Regions from separate parts of the Pseudomonas sp. MF6755 genome, predicted to be linked through region 2. Evidence: predicted binding sites of a transcription regulator. Region 2 holds the regulator's gene; the other holds the start of a gene.

Evidence for each region. Region 2 encodes FliA, which starts transcription of late flagellar genes. Its sites were predicted from a motif close to CTAAAGTTTNNNNNNNNNNNGCCGNTAA; they were not measured.
Region 1: JFT66_RS05325 (methyl-accepting chemotaxis protein) is a predicted target of FliA. The motif match lies at 2,749-2,776, and genes of this name have one in related genera.

Annotation. Positions count from the first base shown of each region.
Region 1 covers NZ_JAEKDA010000003.1:270,289-274,482, reverse strand. Annotated here, with positions in the region: gene JFT66_RS05335 (AAA family ATPase) at 1-292, opposite strand, end outside; gene pnuC (nicotinamide riboside transporter PnuC) at 289-852, opposite strand; gene JFT66_RS05325 (methyl-accepting chemotaxis protein) at 1,048-2,682, opposite strand; gene JFT66_RS05320 (undecaprenyl-diphosphate phosphatase) at 2,910-3,740, shown strand; gene JFT66_RS05315 (DUF1294 domain-containing protein) at 3,737-4,120, shown strand; gene JFT66_RS05310 (amidase) at 4,173-4,194, shown strand, end outside.
Region 2 covers NZ_JAEKDA010000002.1:8,372-12,565, forward strand. Annotated here, with positions in the region: gene JFT66_RS02415 (protein phosphatase CheZ) at 1-605, opposite strand, end outside; gene JFT66_RS02420 (chemotaxis response regulator CheY) at 624-998, opposite strand; gene fliA (RNA polymerase sigma factor FliA) at 1,166-1,906, opposite strand; gene fleN (flagellar synthesis regulator FleN) at 1,903-2,736, opposite strand; gene flhF (flagellar biosynthesis protein FlhF) at 2,842-4,158, opposite strand; gene flhA (flagellar biosynthesis protein FlhA) at 4,170-4,194, opposite strand, start outside.

The sequences.
Region 1 (4,194 bases), on a different contig from region 2:
TGTCGAGCCAGCCGGGATGGTCGCCGAACAGGGTCTGGCTCCACAGCTTGTTGGTCAACAGGTGGGTGTCGAGGATCAACAAGGCAGGGCGCCGGGCACGGGCGGCGTCCTCCCATTCCAGCTGACCCCGAGCAATCGCCGGGATATCCGCCAGGCAGGTGTCACGCTGATGGTGATCGATGAAATACCGTACATATTCGCCCACCATCAACCCGCCGAAGTGCGCGTGTAACTGCGCCGCCAGCCAGCTCTTGCCGCTGGATTCGGGGCCGGCCAGTACCACCACCTTCATGAACGCAACGCCGGGTCGGCGCGCCATTCGCGCCAGCCTTGTACGGCGATCATGGTGAACAGTGCATAAAGCGCGGCGGTGAGGTAGAGGCCTTTGTAGAGAAACAAGCCGACGAAAATCACGTCCACGACAATCCACAACGGCCAGCACTGCACGCGTTTTTGTGCCATCCACATCTGTGCCACCAGGCTGAAACCGGTGAGGGCGGCGTCGAGCCACGGCTGGGCGGCGTCTGTCCAGTGGGCCATGGCAGCGCCGAGCAACAGGCTGCCCACGGCACCCACGGCCAGGCTGGCCATGATCGCAGGTGTTCCCAGGCTGGTGACCTGGCGGCCCTGCTTGACCTCGCCGGCGCGGGTCCACTGCCACCAGCCATAGACTTGCAATGCGGCGTATACCACTTGCAGCAGCATGTCGGAGTAGAGCTTTACCTCGAAAAACACCCAGGTGTAGAGCAACACCATGACCAGGCCGATGGGCCAGCACCAGGGGTTCTGCTTGACCGTCAGCCAGACAGCGATCACCCCCAGGGCGGCGGCGAACAGTTCAAGCCCGGACATGGCGGATCCTTGGGAGAGTGGGAGAGGGCGGTGATTGTACCTACAGGTCGGCGATCTTCAAACTTGCGTGCGACGGCCATACATCGTACAAAAATGTGGGAGGGGGCTTGCTCCCGATTGCGGTGGGTCAGTTGCAGATGAGCTGACTGATCCGTCGCAATCGGGAGCAAGCCCCCTCCCACAAGTTGCCCAGCGCTAGATTCGGAATTGGCGCAGCAACCCATCAAGCTGCTCACTCAACCCACGCAACTGCGCACTCGCCACGCTGGATTGCTCCGCCGCCAGCGCTGTGCTGTGAGACAACCCAGCGGCCTGGGTGACGTTCTGGTTGATATCTTCCACCACATGGGCCTGTTGCAGGGTGGCGCTGGCAATCGAGGCGTTCAAGCCGTTGAGGTTGTGCAGCGCCTGGCCGATGGCAGTGAGGCTCGCCCCAGCCTGGCCAGCTTGTTCGATGGTCACCTGCGAGGCGCTGTGGCTGTCGCTGATGACCTTGACCGCCGCTTCGGAGTGGCCTTGCAGGCGTTCGATCATCACCTGGATTTCGGCGGTGGATTTCTGCGTGCGCTGGGCCAGCAAGCGCACTTCATCGGCGACCACCGCAAACCCACGGCCTTGCTCCCCGGCGCGCGCGGCTTCAATGGCGGCGTTGAGAGCGAGCAGGTTGGTCTGGTCGGCAATAGAGCGAATCACTTCGAGTACGCCACCGATCTGGGTGCTTTCGCTGGAGAGGGTGCGGATCACCTCCACGGCCTGGTTGATGGTGGTGGAGAGTTGGTCGATCTGCTGCAGACTGCCGTCGATGTTGACCTGGCCCTGTTGCGCCTGGGCCTGGGCATCGCGCATTTCACTGGCCGCGTGTTCGGCATTCTTCGCCACGTCCTGCACGCCGTAGGTGACTTCATTGATGGCGGTAGCCACCAGTTCCATCTGCTGCGACTGCTGCTGGCTGCGGTCGTGGGCCTGGCTGGCGTTGTGGCCCAGCTCCGTGGATGACTGGCCCAGGGCGTTCGCGCATACCTGCAAGTGGCCGATCACCTGGCGCAACTTGGCGGTGAAGCTGTTGAAGTGCCGGGCCAGTTGAGTGAGCTCGTCGCGTCCGTGCGTGTCGAGGCTGCGGGTCAGGTCGCTTTCACCGCTGGCGATATTGCCCATGGCATTCACCGCCGCCTGCAACGGCTGCACGATACTGCGGGCGATCAGCAGCACCAGCACGGCCATCATCAGCGCAATGCCCAGGCCGATGACCGAGGCTTTCCACACCTGGCCTCTGAATTCAGCCTGCACATCATCCACGTAGACGCCGGAGCCGATAATCCAGCCCCAGGGCTCGAACAGCTGGATATACGAGGTTTTCTCCACCGGCGCTTCGGCCCCTGGTTTCGGCCAGCGGTAGTTGACGATGCCGGCGCCCTTGGCCTTGGCCAGGACCACGAACTCATTGAACACGGCAAAACCATCCGGGTCGCGAATCGCCGAGAGGTTTTGGCCATCAAGCTTGGGGTTGGCCGCGTGCATGATCATCACGGGGGTGAGGTCGTTGATCCAGAAATAATCATCGTGGTCATAGCGCAGGCCGCGCACCGCACTCAGGGCCTGCAACTGCGCCGCGTCACGGGTCAGTACGCCGGTTTTCTCCAGGTTCTGGTAATAGCTGAGCACGCCGCTGGCGGTTTGCACCACGTGTTGGGTCTGTTGGCGCTTGGCCTGGTAGAGTTCGCCATGGATCTGGTTGAGCATCAGCAGCCCCAAGGCCAGCAGCATCAACACGGCGACTATCAGGATCAGCCAAAGGCGGCGGCTGATCGACATGCTGCGCAAACTGTTCATCGTCCTGTCACTCCATGCTCTTTATAATTGTGGTGCTGCTTCGAGATTTCCGGCGTGTCTGATAGGCTTTCGGCCCGGAATCGAAAAACCTGAGTACTGCCTGATTTTTCACGGAATTTTTGCAGACCGGCGTTGAGAATCAACCGCGGGCGCTTGAGTGCGTTCGTCGTCAGTGAACTTTAAAAAAGACTAAGAGGCATGCCGAGCGCATGACCTTTGGAGACAGCATGGATTTTTGGACCGCCATACAGGCATTGATTCTCGGCATCGTCGAGGGGCTGACGGAGTTCCTGCCGATCTCCAGCACCGGCCACCAGATCATCGTCGCCGACCTGATCAATTTCGGCGGCGAGCGCTTCGAAGCTTTCAACATCATCATCCAGCTCGGCGCGATTCTCGCGGTGGTCTGGGAGTTTCGCCGCAAGATCCTTGATGTGGTCATCGGCCTGCCGACCCAGCCCAACGCCCAGCGTTTCACCGTCAACCTGATCATCGCCGTGTTGCCGGCCGTGGTGCTGGGGGTGATTTTTGCTGACCTGATCAAGCATTACCTGTTCAACCCGATCACCGTGGCCACTGCCCTGGTGATAGGTGGCGTGATCATGCTGTGGGCCGAGCGCCGCCAGCATGCGGTGCGCGCTGAAACGGTGGATGACATTACCTGGAAAGACGCCCTCAAGGTCGGCCTGGCCCAGTGCCTGGCGATGATCCCGGGCACTTCGCGCTCCGGTGCGACGATCATCGGTGGCCTGTTGTTCGGCCTGTCACGCAAGGCAGCCACCGAGTTTTCGTTCTTCCTGGCCATGCCGACCATGGTCGGTGCGGCGGTGTACTCGGGCTACAAGTACCGCGACCTGTTCCAGCCGGCGGACTTTCCGGTGTTCGCCATTGGCTTTGTTACCTCGTTCATCTTCGCAATGATCGCGGTCAAGGCGTTGCTCAAGTTCATCGCCAGCCATAGCTACGCGGTCTTTGCCTGGTACCGGATTGCCTTCGGCCTGGTGATCCTGGCGACCTGGCAGTTCGGCTGGATCGACTGGACTGCGGTCAAGCCATGAACATCCAGCACCCACGCCTGAAGGCGCTGATCTTTGTGCTGCTGTGTGCCGCACCGCTGTTGGGCTCGGCTTTGCTGTGGTATCGCGGCGAAACGGTGATCCCGTTGGCGGCGTACGGCGTGGTCAGCGTGGTGGCGTTTTTCCTGTACTGGAGCGATAAGCGCAAGGCCCAGACCGAAGGCTGGCGCACCCCGGAAAACATCCTGCATGCCGTCGAGCTGGCGGGCGGTTGGCCGGGGGCGTTGATCGCCCAGCAGGTGTTCCGGCACAAGACGCGCAAGGTCTCTTACCAGGTGCTGTTCTGGGTGATCGTGCTGTTGCACCAGGTGTTCTGGTTGGACCAGTTATTCCTGGGCGGCACGTTGCTGTCGATTCTGTAGGGGCCAGGTCGGCGTTATGCTCAACGCCCTGATGCGCATTGGGATAGTACGAATGTCGTTGTCTGATTCAGATT
Region 2 (4,194 bases):
AGCACCAGTTTGAGCAAGTTGCTTTCCACTTCGGTGACCAACTGGGTCACGCGCTTGATCACCTGACCGGTGAGGTCCTGGTAATCCTGGGCCAGCAGAATGTCGTTGAGGTTGCTGGCAACCGTGCGGTTTTCCTGTTCGCTGCGCGACAGGAAACCTTCGACCCGGCGCGCCAACTCACGAAACTCTTCAGCGCCTACTTCGCGGCGCATGAAGCGGCCCCAGTCAACGCTCAGGGCCTGGGCTTCGGTGGCCATGCCGTTGACCAGGGGCGTGGCGTTTTCCACCAGGTCCATGGTTCGGTTGGCCGCCGCCTCGGTCAGCCTGACCACATAGGACAGGCGTTCAGTGGCGTCGGTGATTTGCGATATTTCTTCGGCCTGGGGCATGCGCGGGTCAATCTGGAAATTGACGATCGCACTGTGCAGCTCGCGTGTGAGCTTGCCCACTTCCTGGTACAGGCCGCGGTCACGGGTCTGGTTAAGCTCATGGATCAACTGCACCGCATCGCCGAACTGGCCTTTTTCCAGGCTGTCGACCAACTGGTGAGCATGTTTTTTCAAGGTCGACTCAAAGTCGCCCTGTGACGTTTCGTTATGCTCCATAGCTCCCCCGTGGCTGCATCAATGACCGATGCGTTCGAAGATTTTTTCGATCTTCTCTTTCAAGGCCAGCGCCGTGAATGGCTTGACCACGTAACCGTTGACCCCGGCTTGGGCGGCTTCGATGATCTGTTCACGCTTGGCTTCGGCGGTCACCATCAGCACAGGCAGGCTGCGCAGTTTTTCATCGGCGCGCACGTGGCGCAGCAGATCGATACCGGTCATACCCGGCATGTTCCAGTCGGTTACCAGAAAGTCGATGCTCCCGCTGTTGAGGATCGGAATCGCCGTAATGCCGTCATCCGCCTCGACCGTGTTAGTGAACCCAAGGTCACGCAACAGGTTCTTAATGATCCGCCGCATCGTTGAGAAGTCATCAACGATGAGGATTTTCATGTTCTTGTCCAATTCGACCTCCAAGCAGTCTTAAACGCGCCCAGCACCTGGACGCGCCATTTCAATCAACAGGCGTTACACAAAAAGGACTGCCCAGGGCACCACGGTGCGCACCCGCGAAGCCTTGCGGCGTCGCGGTAGCGTCTGCAGTGTCCCCACACTGCCTGTCAGCGCGCGCGCCACTCTCCCAATCGCCCCCGCAAGCGAGCTGCGCACTGGCTATGCAACTGGCTGACACGCGATTCGCTGACCCCCAGGACCTCACCGATTTCCTTAAGGTTCAGCTCTTCGTCGTAGTACAGCGCCAGCACCAGGCGCTCACGCTCCGGCAAATTGGCAATCGCGTCCGCCAACGCGCTCTGGAAACGTTCGTCTTCCAGGTCGCGGGACGGCTCCAGATGTGCACTTGCGCCGTCCTCGTGCAGCCCTTCGTGTTCGCCGTCCTGCAACAGGTCGTCGAAACTGAACAGGCGGCTGCCCAAGGTATCGTTCAAAATCCCGTAGTAATCGTCGAGACTCAATTGGAGTTCGGCCGCAACTTCATGATCTTTAGCGTCACGACCGGTTTTTGCTTCAATTGCACGAATTGCATCACTGACCATGCGCGTATTGCGGTGTACCGAACGCGGCGCCCAATCCCCTTTACGCACTTCATCGAGCATCGCGCCACGGATGCGGATACCCGCATACGTCTCGAAACTCGCACCCTTGCTCGCGTCGTATTTGGTCGACACTTCGAGCAGGCCGATCATGCCGGCCTGGATCAAGTCTTCGACCTGCACACTCGCCGGCAGGCGCGCCAACAGGTGATAGGCAATGCGCTTGACCAAGGGCGCGTAGCGCTCGATCAATTCACCTTGGCTGTCACGTGCCGATCTCTTGTAAAGGTTGTAGCCGCTGGCTGTCATAGCACCGGTCCTGCGCTCGTCTGATGCACCAAACGCTCGACGAAAAACTCCAGATGCCCCCGAGGGTTGGCGGGCAACGGCCAGGTATCGACCTTCTGGGCAATGGCCTTGAACGCCAGTGCGCACTTCGAACGAGGGAACGCTTCGTAGACCGCACGCTGCTTTTGCACGGCCTTGCGTACACACTCGTCATAGGGAACTGCGCCGACGTATTGTAAAGCCACATCGAGGAAGCGATCCGTGACCTTGGTCAACTTGGCGAACAGGTTTCGCCCTTCTTGCGGGCTTTGGGCCATGTTGGCCAGCACGCGGAAGCGGTTCATGCCGTAATCACGGTTAAGCAGTTTGATCAGCGCGTAGGCGTCAGTGATCGAGGTGGGTTCATCGCACACCACCAGCAGCACTTCCTGGGCGGCGCGCACGAAGCTGACCACTGACTCGCCGATCCCGGCAGCGGTGTCGATCACCAGCACGTCGAGGTTGTCGCCGATATCACTGAACGCCTGGATCAGCCCGGCATGTTGCGCAGGGCTCAGGTGCACCATGCTCTGGGTGCCCGAGGCCGCCGGCACGATACGGATGCCACCGGGGCCCTGGAGCAGCACATCGCGCAGCTCACAGCGGCCCTCGATCACATCGGCAAGGGTATGTTTGGGTGTCAGCCCCAGCAGAACGTCCACGTTCGCCAAGCCCAGGTCAGCATCCAGCAGCATGACGCGACGGCCAAGCTCTGCCAGGGCCAGGGACAAATTCACTGACACGTTAGTTTTTCCGACGCCACCTTTGCCGCCGGTCACCGCGATCACCTGTACGGGATGCATGCTGCCCATTTTATTTCTTTACCTTGTCTTGCTTAGACGCAGGCTACATGGCTTGGCCGCGTGAATCGCTTGCAGACCATCGATGTAGGTACATTTCACGGTGTTCATCCTGCCTCAACCGACCCGTTTAGCCGGGTGGTGGTAAAGGTCGGCGAACATATCGGCCATCGCTTCCTCGCTAGGCTCTTCTTGCATTTGCACACTCACGGCACGGCTGACCAACTGATGACGGCGCGGTAGATGCAGATCATCTGGGATCCGCGGCCCGTCGGTCAGGTAGGCGACCGGTAATTCATGGCTGATGGCCAAACTCAACACTTCACCCAGGCTCGCGGTTTCATCGAGCTTGGTGAGGATGCAGCCGGCCAGGCCGCAACGCTTGTAACTGTGATAAGCAGCGGTAAGCACCTGTTTCTGACTGGTGGTTGCAAGCACCAGGTAATTCTTCGACTTGATGCCACGCCCGGCCAGGCTTTCGAGCTGCATGCGCAGGGCCGGGTCACTGGCTTGCAGGCCAGCGGTATCGATCAGCACCACGCGCTTGCGCAGCAGCGGGTCCAGGGCGTTGGCCAGGGACTGGCCCGGGTCGACGTGAGTCACCGGCACATTGAGAATACGGCCCAGGGTCTTGAGCTGCTCCTGGGCGCCGATGCGGTAGCTGTCCATGCTCACCAGGGCGATATTCTGCGCGCCGTACTTGAGCACATAACGGGCGGCCAGCTTGGCCAGGGTGGTGGTCTTGCCCATGCCGGCGGGGCCGACCATGGCGATCACGCCGCCCTCTTCAAGCGGTTCGATTTCCGGGGTGGCGATCATGCGGGCCAAGTGCGCCAGCAACATGCGCCAGGCCTGGCGCGGTTCTTCGACTTCCGCGGTCAAGGCCAGCAAGTCGCGGGACAGCGGGCCAGACAGGCCGATGCGTTGCAAGCGGCGCCACAGGTTGGCTTGTTGCGGCTTGCTGCCTTGCAATTGCGTCCATGCCAGGGAGCCCAGTTGCACTTCGAGCAACTCACGCAGGCCGTTGAGTTCAAAGCGCATCGAGTCGAACACACGCTGGTCGACGGCAGCGGCCGGGGCAGGCGCGGCTGGGCGCGGGGGTTCGATGAAGGTTGGCTCTACCAGCGGCTCGGCGGCGGTCAATGGCAAGCCGGCGAACAATTGGCGATTGGTGCTGGCATCGCTGTCGCCACGCATGCTCAGTTCAGCCTGGGCCGACACAATACGCGAGGCGGTCTTGCGCAGCTCGTCTTCGAGTTCCATGTTCGGCACACGCGGGGCCAAGGCCTGGGGCGTGTAATCCAGCGCAGCCGTCAGCTCGACACCGCCGGCAATCCGACGGTTACCGATAATCGCGGCGTCGGCGCCCAGCTCATCACGGACCAGTTTCATGGCCTGACGCATATCGGCGGCGAAAAAACGCTTAACTTGCATAACCCACTACCTCAGCCATTGGGCCCAACTGTCGCG